DNA from 4 places in the Pseudomonas salicis genome. Region 4 is predicted to be linked to each of the others. Evidence: predicted binding sites of a transcription regulator. Region 4 holds the regulator's gene; each other region holds the start of a gene.
The links. The regulator sigma-54, encoded in region 4, starts transcription at its own class of promoters, with help from an activator protein. The targets are predictions, from matches to a motif close to ANTGGCATNNANNTTGCTNT.
Positions count from the first base shown of each region.

Region 1: the regulator sigma-54 is predicted to act here: its motif matches at 1,565-1,584, upstream of glnA (glutamate--ammonia ligase).
Region 2: the regulator sigma-54 is predicted to act here: its motif matches at 2,010-2,029, upstream of flgB (flagellar basal body rod protein FlgB).
Region 3: the regulator sigma-54 is predicted to act here: its motif matches at 1,406-1,425, upstream of ACWKWE_RS12070 (circularly permuted type 2 ATP-grasp protein).

Region 1 covers NZ_JBSKHU010000007.1:122,218-125,801, reverse strand. The annotation lists gene thiI (tRNA uracil 4-sulfurtransferase ThiI) at 1-1,350, opposite strand, end outside; gene glnA (glutamate--ammonia ligase) at 1,682-3,088, shown strand; gene ACWKWE_RS24470 (hypothetical protein) at 3,197-3,584, opposite strand, start outside.
Region 2 covers NZ_JBSKHU010000008.1:19,178-22,761, forward strand. The annotation lists gene ACWKWE_RS25845 (chemotaxis protein CheV) at 1-830, shown strand, start outside; gene cheR (protein-glutamate O-methyltransferase CheR) at 876-1,703, shown strand; gene flgB (flagellar basal body rod protein FlgB) at 2,073-2,480, shown strand; gene flgC (flagellar basal body rod protein FlgC) at 2,484-2,927, shown strand; gene flgD (flagellar hook assembly protein FlgD) at 2,943-3,584, shown strand, end outside.
Region 3 covers NZ_JBSKHU010000003.1:294,419-298,002, forward strand. The annotation lists gene ACWKWE_RS12060 (hypothetical protein) at 103-339, shown strand; gene ACWKWE_RS12065 (ribonuclease E inhibitor RraB) at 589-927, shown strand; gene ACWKWE_RS12070 (circularly permuted type 2 ATP-grasp protein) at 1,459-2,868, shown strand; gene ACWKWE_RS12075 (alpha-E domain-containing protein) at 2,881-3,584, shown strand, end outside.
Region 4 covers NZ_JBSKHU010000002.1:727,400-730,983, reverse strand. The annotation lists gene rapZ (RNase adapter RapZ) at 1-98, opposite strand, end outside; gene ptsN (PTS IIA-like nitrogen regulatory protein PtsN) at 101-565, opposite strand; gene hpf (ribosome hibernation-promoting factor, HPF/YfiA family) at 578-886, opposite strand; gene ACWKWE_RS09550 (RNA polymerase factor sigma-54) at 964-2,463, opposite strand; gene lptB (LPS export ABC transporter ATP-binding protein) at 2,654-3,379, opposite strand; gene lptA (lipopolysaccharide transport periplasmic protein LptA) at 3,379-3,584, opposite strand, start outside.

The DNA.
Region 1 (3,584 bases), on a different contig from region 4:
CGTGTCATCCAGTTCCTTGAAACGGCTGTTCAATGCAAAGAACGGCAACGTTTGTACTTCGACGCCTGACAGGTCCAGCGGGCGATCCTCGGCTTCATCCGGATGCCGAATGTCGATGACCACTTGCCCGGCCAGCGCCTGACTGACTTCTTCGACCTGGACGTCCTGGCCCAATTCCTCGATCACACGATCGATGGGCACCAGACGGGCGTTTTCGAGCGCACGCTCAAGCACGGCCATGTCGAACTCTTTTTCTTCATGCTCGACGCGGTGGCGTTTGGCCGCAGTCTTTGGATTGACCGAGATCACACCGCAGTATTCAGGCATGTGCCGGGCAAAATCGCCGGTGCCGATCTGATCGGCCTGGTCGATGATGTCCTGCTTGTGACTGGCGATCAGCGGGCGCAAGACCAGCTTTTCCGTCACGCAATCGATGACCGACAGGTTGGGCAGCGTCTGGCTGGACACCTGGGAAATCGCTTCGCCGGTCACCAGCGCGTCGATTTCCAGCCTGTCGGCAATGTTGGTCGCAGCGCGCAACATCATACGCTTCAATACTACGCCCATATGACTGTTATCGACTTTTCCGAGAATTTCTCCCAGAACTTCCTCGAACGGTACGCTGACGAACAGCACCCGCTGCGAGCTGCCGTACTTCTTCCAGAGGAAGTGCGCGACTTCCATCACGCCCAGCTCGTGCGCCCTGCCGCCGAGATTGAAGAAGCAGAAATGGCTCATCAAGCCGCGACGCATGATCTGGTAGGCCGCCACGGTGGAATCGAAACCACCGGACATCAGCACCAGCGTTTGTTCAAGCGAGCCCAGCGGATAACCGCCGATGCTGTCGTGCTGGCTGTGGATCACGAACAGGCGCTGATCACGAATCTCGATCCGGACCTCGACCTCGGGCGCCTTGAGCGAGATACCGGCGGCATTACATTCACGACGCAGCTTGCTGCCGACGTACTTCTCGACGTCCATCGAACTGAAGTCATGGTGACCGGCGCGCTTGCAGCGCACCGAAAAAATCTTGCCGGGCAAGGCGTCACCGAAGTGCAGTTTGCACTTCTCGTAGATGTCATCCATGTCGCCCAGCGGGTACTGATCGACCTGCAGGAAATGTGCGATGCCCGGCATGCAGCTTAGGCGCTCGGTCATTTCCTGCAAGACTTTCGCATCTTCGACCTTGGTTTCGACCTCAAGGTTGTCCCACACGCCATCCACCACCAGCGCCGGGTCCAGATCACGGAGCACGGTACGGATGTTCTTGGCCAGCTGCTTGATGAAGCGCTTACGCACAGGCCGGCTTTTGATGGTGATTTCCGGGAAAACTTTAACGATTAGTTTCATGAAAACAGCGCGCAAGGAGCCGGTCGAAAAAGGGGGGCGCGGATTATAGCGGAAATTGCTCAAGGTTTAACCAGTTATCGTATAGCCGATCATCAGCGCACCAAAATAGGACTGTATACAATCCTAGAGCACCATAAGGGTGCGCTGTTTTTCACAAATGCGACGTTTAACGCGCCAAAATCCGGCATTTTCCGATGAAAACCCAACACGGGGCACTGGCATGCAAATTGCTCCCTTGTGAGGCAGGTTGCCTTGGCCGACTATCGCGCCCGGCATCACCCATATTTAGGGGCTAACAACTACCCGGCCCTAATCCACCCCGGAGGACAACATGTCGAAGTCGGTTCAACTCATCAAAGATCATGACGTTAAATGGATTGATCTGCGCTTCACTGACACCAAAGGCAAGCAGCAGCACGTCACCATGCCAGCGCGTGACGCACTGGATGATGACTTCTTCGAAGTCGGCAAGATGTTCGACGGTTCCTCCATCGAAGGCTGGAAAGGCATCGAAGCTTCCGACATGATCCTGCTGCCAGACGACGAAACCGCCGTCCTGGACCCGTTCACCGAAGAGCCGACCCTGATCCTGGTTTGCGACATCATCGAACCTTCGACCATGCAAGGCTACGATCGCGACCCGCGCGCCATCGCTCACCGCGCTGAGGAATACCTGAAGTCCACCGGTATCGGTGACACTGTATTCGTCGGTCCAGAGCCAGAATTCTTCATCTTTGATTCGGTCAAGTTCAAGTCCGACATCTCCGGCTCCATGTTCAAAATCTTCTCCGAACAAGGTTCGTGGATGACCGACCAGGACGTAGAAGGCGGCAACAAAGGCCACCGTCCAGGCGTCAAAGGCGGCTACTTCCCAGTGCCACCGGTCGACCACGACCACGAAATCCGTACCGCAATGTGCAACGCTCTGGAAGAAATGGGCCAGATCGTTGAAGTGCACCACCACGAAGTGGCCACTGCGGGTCAGAACGAAATCGGCGTGAAATTCAACACGCTGGTTAAAAAGGCTGACGAAGTCCAGACCCTGAAATACGTTGTCCACAACGTTGCTGACGCCTACGGCCGCACCGCGACCTTCATGCCGAAGCCTCTGTACGGCGACAACGGTTCGGGCATGCACGTCCACATGTCCATCGCCAAAGATGGCAAGAACACCTTCGCAGGCGAAGGCTATGCCGGCCTGTCCGAAACAGCGCTGTTCTTCATCGGCGGTATCATCAAGCACGGTAAGGCCCTGAACGGCTTCACCAACCCGGCGACCAACTCGTACAAGCGTCTGGTCCCAGGCTTCGAAGCGCCAGTCATGCTGGCCTACTCGGCCCGTAACCGCTCCGCTTCGATCCGTATTCCTTACGTCTCCAGCCCACGTGGCCGTCGTATCGAAGCACGTTTCCCGGACCCGGCAGCCAACCCGTACCTGGCCTTCGCAGCTTTGCTGATGGCCGGTCTGGACGGTATCCAGAACAAGATTCACCCTGGCGACGCAGCTGACAAAAACCTGTATGACCTGCCACCTGAAGAGGCTGCAGAGATCCCACAAGTGTGCGGCAGCCTGAAAGAAGCCCTGGAAGAGCTGGACAAAGGTCGTGCGTTCCTGACCAAAGGCGGCGTATTCAGCGATGACTTCATCGACGCGTACATCCACCTGAAATCGGAAGAAGAAATCAAAGTACGCACTTTCGTACACCCACTGGAATACGACCTGTACTACAGCGTCTGATCCCGGAGGGTCGCGACAGCGGCTTGAAAAAAGAGGCCTCCTTCGGGAGGTCTTTTTTGTGCCTGCGTTTTTAGCGTCGCTACCGATCATCTCCGATGTTCAAGCCAATCACGACGCTGTGACGGGTGCCGAAGGAACCGTACATTCGGCCGCAGTGTTGTCATTGGAGCACGCCATCCACGCTCGCCAGGCTTGAGGAAACCGGTCGAATGCCGCGAGCCACAGCTTGAGATGAGGCGCCAACCAGCCCACCATCTCGATGCACACGTGGTAAGCGCTCAACATCGAGGGTTGCAGCCAAAGAAGCGCATCATGGTGCGCCGCCCGGTTGCGAAGATTTCGGGCAACGGTCAACGCTCTGGAAACCTCATTTCTCCGCCTGAGATGCTTGGGACACCGAGGAAATGCCAGGCGAAGCGCTTTCCACAGCTCCGTCTCATGCCTGGCGTTGAAGAGCGACGTCCAAAACCCGAAACTCAGTTCCGAAACCAGCCGA
Region 2 (3,584 bases), on a different contig from region 4:
TCAACGTGTTCAAGGTAAAAGAGGTGCTTCAGTGCCCAAAACTTACCCATATGCCCAAATCCAGTCCGATTGTGCGCGGAGTGGCAAATATTCGTGGCGGGACCATTCCGATCCTCGATCTGGCAATGGCAACGGGTGCGGCCCCGTTGGGCAGCGTTGACAATGCGTTCGTCATCATTACCGAATACAACACCAAGATTCAGGGCTTCCTGGTGCATTCGGTCGAACGCATCGTGAACATGAACTGGGAAGACATTCATCCGCCACCCAAGGGCACCGGTCGCGATCACTACCTCACGGCCGTGACGCGTCTGGACAACCAGTTGGTGGAAATCATCGACGTGGAGAAAATCCTCGCCGAAGTGGCGCCCGTGTCGGAAAACATTTCGGCGGGTGTGGTCAGTGCGGAAGTCCAGCACAAGGCCATTTCCCTGCGAGTGCTGACGGTCGATGACTCATCGGTGGCGCGCAAGCAGGTCACGCGTTGCCTGCAGACCGTTGGCGTTGAAGTCACAGCGTTGAACGACGGTCGCCAGGCGCTGGAGTTCCTGCGCAACCTGGTGAACGAGGGCAAGAAGCCCGAAGAAGAATTTCTGATGATGATCTCCGACATTGAAATGCCGGAGATGGACGGCTACACCTTGACTGCCGAGATACGCAACGATCCGCGCATGCAGAAGCTGCACATCATCTTGCATACTTCGCTGTCTGGCGTCTTCAACCAGGCGATGGTGAAGAAGGTGGGCGCCGATGATTTCCTGGCCAAGTTCCGGCCGGACGATCTGGCAGCTAGAGTGGTAGAGCGTATCAAGGCGGCAGATATCAGTTGAGGAGGGGCGTTCCCTCCTGGCTGTTCACATGATTTGAGAGGCGGCATGTCTACAGGTAATTTGGATTTTGAACAGTTCCGGGTCTTCCTGGAAAAAGCCTGTGGCATTTTGCTGGGTGAAAATAAGCAGTATCTGGTGTCCAGCCGCCTGAACAAGCTGATGGAGCAGCAGGGCATCAAGTCGCTGGGTGAGTTGATTCAGCGTATCCAGAGCCAGCCCCGCAGCGGTTTGCGTGAGCAGGTGGTGGACGCGATGACCACCAACGAAACGTTGTGGTTTCGCGACACCTATCCGTTCGAGGTGCTCAAGAGCAAGGTCTTGCCGGAGCAGATCAAGGCCAGCCCTGGCTTGCGTCCACGCATCTGGTCAGCGGCCTGTTCGTCGGGGCAGGAGCCGTATTCGTTGTCGATGTCGATCGATGAGTTCGAGCGCAGCAATCCGGGGCAGTTGAAGGCCGGTGCGCAAATCGTCGCGACGGACCTGTCGGGCAGCATGTTGAACAATTGCAAGACGGGTGAGTACGACAGCCTGGCGATTGGCCGTGGGCTCTCGCCCGATCGCCTGCAACGCTATTTCGATCAGAAAACCCCCGGCCGCTGGACCGTCAAGACGCCGATCAAGAGCCGGGTCGAGTTCCGTTCGTTCAACCTGCTGGACAGCTATGCGGCGCTGGGCAAGTTCGACATCGTGTTTTGCCGGAACGTGTTGATCTACTTTTCCGCCGAGGTGAAGAAAGACATCCTGCTGCGCATTCATGCGACGCTGAAGCCGGGCGGGTATCTGTTCCTCGGGGCGTCGGAGGCATTGAACGGTTTGCCGGATCATTACCAGATGGTGCAGTGCAGCCCGGGGATCATTTACCAGGCCAAGTGATGGTGGGTTGGGTGATGGTCTTGAAACCCTGCTTCGGCGGGGTTTTTCTTTTTCTGGGCCTGTCGCCATTCCCCTGTGGGAGCGAATTCATTCGCGAAAGATTGAAGGGCGACAGAGATGTGTCGCCTGTGCGGGCCTTTCGCGAATGAATTCGCTCCCACAGTCGAACTTGTGCGGCGCCCCACCGGCAAAAAAACGACACCCCCCTTGCCGCTTTCCTCCCCGACAGCGGAAATCACTTGCCGCTTTTCTGGCATTGCCACGGTGCAAGTCCTTTGAAACCCCGTGAATACGGGTGTTTTGGAAAGTGGCACGCCGCTTGCTATCTCTCTGTCACGAACATCTGGTCAACCGATAAAGGTTCCCGACATGAGCATCAGCTTCGAAAACGCACTGGGCATTCACGAGAAAGCGCTGAACTTCCGCGCCCAACGTGCCGAAGTGCTGGCCAACAACATCACCAACGCCGACACGCCTAACTACAAGGCGCGCGACCTGGATTTTTCCAAGGTGCTGGCGGCTGAGAGTGACAAGGCCAAGAACGGCACGTTCGCCTTGAACACCACGAACAGCCACCACATCGAAGCCAGTGGTATGGACGCCGGCGAAGCGAGCCTGCTGTACCGCACGCCGTCGCAGCCGTCGCTTGACCAGAACACCGTCGACACTCAGGTCGAGAACGCCAATTACGCGGAAAACGCCATTGGCTTCCAGGCCAGCTTCACGCTGCTCAACAGCAAGTTCAAAGGGCTGGTTTCAGCCCTGCGCGGAGAGTAATTCATGTCTCTATCCAGTGTTTTCAATATTGCCGGTAGCGGCATGAGTGCCCAGAACACTCGCCTGAACACCGTGGCCAGTAACATCGCCAACGCCGAAACCGTCTCGTCCAGCATGGACAAGACCTACCGTGCCCGTCACCCGGTGTTTGCCACCGTGTTTCAGGGGCAGGAGTCGGGAGGCAGCGCTTCGTTGTTCGAAGACCAGGGCCAGGCGGGCACCGGCGTGCAGGTTTCCGGCATCGTCGAAGACGCGTCCAACCTGGAAGCGCGTTACGAGCCCAACCATCCTGCTGCTGACAAGAACGGTTACGTGTATTACCCGAACGTCAACGTCGTCAACGAGATGGCAGACATGATCTCGGCCAGCCGTTCGTTCCAGACCAACGCGGAAGTCATGAACACCGCAAAAACAATGATGCAAAAAGTCCTGACCCTCGGTCAGTGATAAGGGGCGAACGCCATGACGGCTGTAAATAACGACACATCGAGCGACTACCTCAAGTCGCTGCAGACGGCGACCTCGGGCAAGGTTGGCGACTCTTCCACCGGGGCGAGCACCCTCGGCAAGGATTCCTTTCTGAAACTGCTGGTGACGCAACTGCAGAACCAGAACCCGCTGGACCCGCAGGACAACAGCCAGTTCGTGGCTCAGTTGGCGCAGTTCAGCAGCGTGGAAAGCCTGCAAAACCTGAGCACCTCCGTCGATGCCATCGGTGGCATGTATCAGTCGTCGCAAGCGTTGCAGGCGTCTTCTCTTGTGGGTCGCTCGGTGATCATCGACGGCACCTCGACCTCCGTCGACACCACCAAAGGCATGACCGGTCAGGCGGTGTTGCCTTCGACCAGTACCCTCACCTCCGTCAAGATCAAGGACAGCACCGGCACCGTCGTGCGCACCCTGGATCTGGGCGAGCAGAAGGCCGGCACCACCAACTTCACGTGGGACGGCAAGAACGACGCGGGCGAAACCGTGCCTTCCGGCAACTTCAGCTTCGAGGCGACCGGTTCGCTGGATGGCAAGAACACCGGTCTGACCACCTATCTGCCCGCGACCGTCAACAGCGTGACCATGGGCACGGCAGGCAGCCCGCTGACTCTCAAT
Region 3 (3,584 bases), on a different contig from region 4:
GCGTAAGTCCCGTTGCGCCAAGGCAAAAAACGTTGAACGAATGCTAAAAACGCGCAGTCCGATTTCGGTAGGCCGACGTGCGGCCTGACTGAGGAGACATTGATGAAAGTCTGGACTATTTCGTTTCAGGATAAAGATGGGGTGCAGCAGAGCCACAATCTTGAACTGGAACACCGTCCCAGTGAGGAGGAAGCTGCGCAGCACCTGCGCCCGATTCTGTTCCCGGTCGTCAATGAGCTTGATCTGAACGATCTGGACGGTCGATCAAAGGCGCCCACGGCTGAAATTCTGAAGGAGCAGAATGCGGTGCAGATCATCTCCATCGTGGAGGCGTCCTGAAAAAACCTGTGCAATCTCCAACGGTTGCCAATTGGCAACGCGCCAGAAATGGGCGTAGTCTGCGATTGAGGCCGGTGAAGCATCCAACCGCGCCAGTTCGCGTACGGATGCCTGATTTGTAACAGCGGCACCGGCCTTGTCAGCGACATGCTTGAATCCCAGGTGACGGATGATCCGTTGCTTGATGCCCCTTAAGGGGCATTTCGGGATGGTTGAAACTCTATCTATCGTTGCATAGGAGGACGTTTCATGAGCACGACCTATCAAGAAGACATCAGCAGTCACGTACTGCGCCGCATGAAAGAAGGCGGTTTCGACTTCGCACGTATCCATCCTATCGAGTTCTACGCAGTCTTCCCGGACGAGGAGCGGGCGCGTCAGGCGGCGGAAAAGTTTCGCGGTGAATCCCTCAATACCCAAGTCAACGCCCGTGAGGACGGAGCGTGGCACCTGCAATTGAGCAAATTGATGTACGCCACCTACGACGGCATCGGCGACTTCGAGCAGGATTTCCAGACTGCCATTTTAGGGCTGGATGGCGAGGTCGAGGGCTGGGGTGTGAAGCAGGAGATCAAGCGGCTTCATTAGAGCGGTGCCTGGCCTCAAGCTTTGTGATGATCCATTGAGGGAGCGAATTCATTCGCGAAAAAAGGGGTTCGGGCAATGGAGAAGTGGTGGCTGTACCTACCAATCGCGAATGAATTCGCTCCTACAGGTTCAAGTTCGCCAAAGTATCAAGCACGACATTGATTCGCAGAACATCAAAAACAGGGCAAAAAAAAGCCGCTCGGATAGGAGCGGCATAAAGGGAATATCGGTAAGCAATCCTGTCACGCCAACACTCGCCGATGCAGTCTGCAGCGAGGTTGTCTGCGTGAATGGCGCGATTATTCGCGAACAAAGTCAGGCCGGGAAATCAACTCTGACTATGCTTCCAATAGGTTTTTCTGCAGCAGGACGCTTCTCTTTGAAGCGTAGGGGAATGGGTTAGAGCGCTTCTTGCACAGGAATGGTGCGAAGGCTTTCGCTGTTTTATTCAACTCATTGATTTTAGAGCGTTTATGCCGATGGCACGGGCCTTGCGAAGGCCTTAGTGTCCATGGTGACAAGGAGTACGGCATGATCCGCACCTTTTATGATGAGATGTACGATGCCGACGGTTCTGTCCGTCCGCATTATCGGGAATTCGCCCGCTGGCTGGGTGAAGCGCCACCTGAGTTGCTCGCTCAGCGTCGGCGTGAGGCCGATCTTTTGTTTCATCGCGCCGGGATTACCTTCACGTTGTACGGTGACGAGCAGGGGACCGAACGTCTGATCCCCTTCGATACGATTCCTCGCAGCATCCCCGCCAGTGAATGGCGCGTGGTCGAGCGCGGCTGCATCCAGCGCGTCAAGGCGCTGAACATGTTCCTCGCCGACCTTTATCACGACCAACGCATTATCAAGGCCGGGATCATCCCCGCCGAGCAGGTGCTGGCCAACGAGCAGTACCAGTTGGCAATGCAAGGCCTGAACCTGCACCGCGATCTCTATTCGCACATCTCCGGGGTTGACCTGGTGCGCGATGGCGACGGCACCTATTACGTCCTCGAAGACAACTTGCGCACCCCAAGCGGCGTGAGCTACATGCTCGAAGACCGCAAGATGATGATGCGCCTGTTCCCCGAATTGTTCGCCGCGCAACGCATCGCGCCGGTCGATCACTACCCGAACCTGTTGCTCGATACGCTGAAAAGCTCCAGCCCGCTGGATAACCCCAGTGTGGTCGTGCTGACGCCGGGCCGGTTCAACAGCGCGTTCTTTGAACATGCGTTCCTGGCGCGGGAAATGGGCGTGGAACTGGTAGAAGGCGCTGACCTGTTCGTGCGCGACGACCGCGTGTTCATGCGCACCACGGACGGCCCGAAAGCGGTGGACGTGATCTACCGTCGGCTCGACGACGCCTTCCTCGATCCGCTGGCGTTCAACCCGGATTCGATGCTCGGCGTGCCGGGCCTGCTGTCGGCCTATCGCTCGGGCAATGTGGTGCTGGCCAACGCCATTGGCACCGGGGTCGCCGACGACAAATCGGTGTACCCGTTCGTGACCGACATGATCCGCTTCTACCTCGACGAAGAGCCGATTCTGAAAAACGTGCCGACCTGGCAATGCCGCAAACCGGAAGAGCTGTCCCACGTGCTGGCCAATCTTGGCGATCTGGTGGTCAAGGAAACCCAGGGCTCCGGTGGCTACGGGATGCTGGTCGGTCCGGCGGCGACGGCGGCGGAAATCGAGTCGTTTCGTGCCCGTCTGAAAGCCAAGCCTCACGCGTACATCGCTCAACCTACCTTGTCCCTGTCGACCTGTCCGACCTTCGTCGAGAACGGCATCGCCCCGCGACACATCGACCTGCGCCCCTTCGTGTTGTCTGGCCGCGAAACCCGCGTGGTTCCCGGTGGACTGACCCGCGTTGCGTTGCGCGAAGGGTCTTTGGTGGTCAACTCGTCGCAGGGTGGCGGAACCAAGGACACTTGGGTGGTCGAGGATTAAGGATGCCTGCCAATGCTAAGTAGAACTGCCTCGGATTTATATTGGATGTCGCGGTACCTGGAGCGGGCGGAAAACCTCGCACGGATGCTGGACGTCAGTTACTCGCTGTCGCTGATGCCTCAGGACGGACGCGGGGATGGCCTCAATGAACTCGCCATGCCGCTGCTGATCACCGGAACCCTGGACGATTACCGCGAGCGCCACGGCGATCTTCATGCCGAGCGCCTGCTGCATTTCTTCGCGCTGGACGCCGAGAATCCCGCCAGCATTTTCAGCTGTCTGGCGGCGGCGCGGGCCAGTGCCCATGCGGTACGTGGGCGTATTACCGCGGACATGTGGGAAAACATCAACTCGACATACCTGGAAATTCGCGGCATCGCCGAACAGGGCCTGAGCCGATATGGCATGAGCCGGTTCTGCGAGTGGGTCAAGGAGCGTTCGCACCTGTTCCGTGGGGCGACCTACGGCACCATCATGCGTAACGACGCGTTCCGTTTCATTCGGCTGGGCACCTTCATCGAACGCGCCGACAACACCCTGCGCATGCTCGATGCCCGCTATGAAATGCTTGAACTGCGCGGGCCGTCTGCCAACGCGGCAGCGGACAGCTCAGCAGCGGGTTACTACCAGTGGAGTGCCTTGCTTCGGGCACTGTCGTCGTTCGAAGCCTACACCGAGGTCTACCGCGACGCGCCGGGTGCGCGTCAAGTCGCCGA
Region 4 (3,584 bases):
GGCAGGTTATCGACGCAGTAGAAACCGCTGTCTTCGAGAACATCGAGGGCCGTGCTCTTGCCGGAGCCGGAGCGACCGCTGACGATGATCATGCGCATGATCAGTGACCGTTCTGGACGTTGAGCACGACGTTGTAAAGCTCTTCGCTGCTCTTGGCACCACGCAGGCTGGCGCGCACGTCCGCGCGGTCAAGCATGCTGGCGATCTGACGCAGAAGTTCGAGGTGGGCGTCGGTGGCCGCTTCCGGGACGAGCAGCACGAACAGCAGATCCACAGGCGCGCCGTCGATGGCGTCGAAATCCACCGGGCGTTCCAGGTGCAGCACCGCGCTCACAGGCGCCGCGCAGCCTTTCAGGCGGCAATGGGGGATCGCGATGCCGTTGCCAAACCCGGTGGAACCGAGTTTTTCACGGGCGATAAGGCTTTCGTAGACGGTTTGCCAGTCGAATTCGGGCACTTGTTGCCCGATCAGTTTGGCAATCTCTTCGAGAACGGCTTTTTTACTGCCGCCTGGCACGTTCACGAGGGACCGGCCAGGGGTCAGGATATTTTCAAGTCGGATCATGGATGGGGAGTGTCAGCGAGCTGCCGCACCTTTGAGGATGCTTTGCTGCTTTTCCTTATGCTTGAGCAATTGTCTGTCGAGCTTGTCAGTGAGCAGGTCGATCGCCGCGTACATGTCATCATGTTCGGCATTGGCAACGACCTCTCCACCGTGGATATGCAGGGTGGCCTCGATCTTCTGTTTGAGCTTCTCGACGGCCATCGTCACCTGCACGTTCGTAATCTTGTCAAAATGCCCTTCGAGCTTTTTCAGCTTCAGCTCGATGTATTCGCGCAGGGGCTTGGTCACTTCCAGTTGGTGTCCACTGATGTTGACTTGCATACAGCTTCTCCTTCGTTGCCAGTGCATTAAGAGGCAGGCTGAGTTGCCTGCCACTGGAACGCTGTGGCTTGTGACCTTTACATCAGTCGCTTGCGTTCGCTGGACGGCGCGATTCCTAAGGACTCGCGGTACTTGGCGACTGTGCGACGGGCCACTTGAATGCCTTGTGCCTCCAGTAAACCAGCGATCTTGCTGTCACTCAACGGCTTTTTCTGATTTTCCGCGGCAACCAGTTTTTTGATGATTGCGCGAATGGCAGTGGACGAGCATTCGCCGCCTTCGGAGGTGCTGACGTGGCTGGAAAAGAAATACTTCAGTTCGTAGATACCACGGGGTGTATGCATGAATTTCTGCGTGGTGACACGGGAAATCGTCGATTCGTGCATGCCCACCGCCTCAGCGATGTCGTGCAGCACCAACGGCTTCATCGCCTCGTCGCCATACTCCAGAAAGCCCCGCTGATGCTCGACGATTTGGGTCGCCACTTTCATCAGGGTTTCGTTACGGCTTTGCAGGCTTTTGATGAACCAGCGGGCTTCTTGCAACTGGTTGCGCATGAAGGTGTTGTCGGCGCTTGTGTCCGCGCGGCGCACGAAACCGGCGTATTGCGGATTCACCCGAAGGCGGGGAACGGCTTCCTGATTGAGCTCGACCAGCCAGCGCTCATTGTGCTTACGCACGATGACGTCCGGCACTACGTATTCGGCTTCGGTGGATTCGATCTGCGAGCCAGGGCGTGGGTTGAGGCTCTGGACCAGTTCGATGACCTGGCGCAGATCATCTTCCTTGATCTTCATGCGCCGCATCAGTTGAGCGTAGTCACGGCTGCCGAGCAGGTCGATGTAATCGCCGACCAGTCGCTGGGCTTCCGCCAGCCATTTGGTCTTGGCCGGAAGCTGGCGCAGTTGCAGCAACAAGCACTCGCCAAGCGTGCGGGCGCCGACGCCAGCCGGCTCGAATTGCTGAATGCGATGCAGCACGGCTTCGATTTCGTCCAGCTCGATGTCGAGTTCCGGGTCGAAGGCGTCCAGCAGCTCTTCCAGGGATTCGTCGAGGTAACCCTGATTGTTGATGCAGTCGATCAGCGTGACGGCGATCAAACGATCGGTATCCGACATCGGCGCCAGGTTCAGTTGCCAAAGCAGATGGCTTTGCAAGCTCTCGCCCGCCGACGTGCGTGTGGTGAAATCCCACTCGTCATCGTCATTGCTGGGCAGGCTGCTGGCGCTGGTCTGGTAGACGTCTTCCCAGGCCGTATCGACGGGCAGTTCGTTGGGGATACGCTCGCTTTCGCTCCATTCGCCGTCTTCGAGATTGTCGACGGTGGGTGCGGATTCCTGGTAGGTCGGTTCCTGTACGTCAGGGTTGGGCTTTTGCTCGATATTGTCGGCCATGGGGTCGGCATTATCGAAGTCGTCGCCTTCTTCCTGGCGCTCCAGCATCGGATTGGACTCCAGTGCCTCCTGAATTTCCTGTTGGAGATCCAGCGTCGACAGTTGGAGTAAGCGGATGGCCTGTTGCAGCTGCGGTGTCATCGTCAGCTGCTGGCCCATTCTCAAGACTAGCGAAGGTTTCATGGCAGGGGCTTAACACCTTATTCGCCGGCGCACATGCGCGCCATCCACTACTAGGGGCGCCGAGGCGCCAACTTAAGCAAATTATATGCCTGAACCCGGAGTGTTTGCCTAGGGTGTAATGACAATTTATGCGAGGTTGGTGATGAGGCGTATGCTGCGTTCGCCGACCAACCCCTTGCCATTGCGTGGTTTACAGGCGGAACTCGTGACCGAGATACACTTCCTTGACCAACTGGTTGGCCAGGATGGTTTCGGAATCGCCTTCTGCAATCAGTTGCCCATCGTTGACGATGTAAGCCGTTTCGCAGATGTCGAGTGTCTCACGGACGTTGTGGTCGGTGATCAGAACGCCGATACCCTTCGCTTTGAGATGGTAGATGATCTGCTTGATATCGCCCACGGAGATGGGGTCGACGCCCGCGAAGGGTTCGTCCAGCAGAATGAATTTCGGCGACGTTGCCAGTGCGCGTGCGATTTCCACTCGGCGGCGTTCACCACCGGACAGGCTCATCCCGAGGTTGTCGCGGATGTGTGTGATATGGAACTCCTGCAGCAAGCTTTCCAGCTCTTTGCGGCGTCCTGCGCGATCGAGCTCCTTGCGGGTCTCGAGGATCGCCATGATGTTGTCCGACACCGACAGCTTGCGGAAGATCGACGCTTCCTGCGGCAGATAGCCGATACCGGCGCGAGCACGGCCATGCATCGGCTGGTGGCTCACGTCCTGGTCGTCGATCAGCACGCGGCCCTGATCGGCCTGAACCAGGCCGACGATCATGTAGAAGCACGTTGTCTTGCCTGCGCCGTTAGGGCCCAGGAGACCGACGATCTGGCCGCTGTCGATGGACAGGCTGACGTCACGTACGACTTGGCGGCTTTTGTAAGCCTTGGCCAAGTGTTGGGCTTTCAGCGTTGCCATTAAGGGGCCTTCTGCTGGTCGGTTTTCTTTTTCGGCTGGATCACCATGTCGACGCGAGGACGCGCTTCGGTCACCTTACTGCCGGTGGCGCGGCCAGCGCTGGCAAGTTTTCTCACCGTGTCATAGACGATCTTCTCGCCCTGAGTCACGTTGTTGTCCTTGTCGACTACCTTGGCCTTGTCGATCAATACGATGCGGTTTTGCG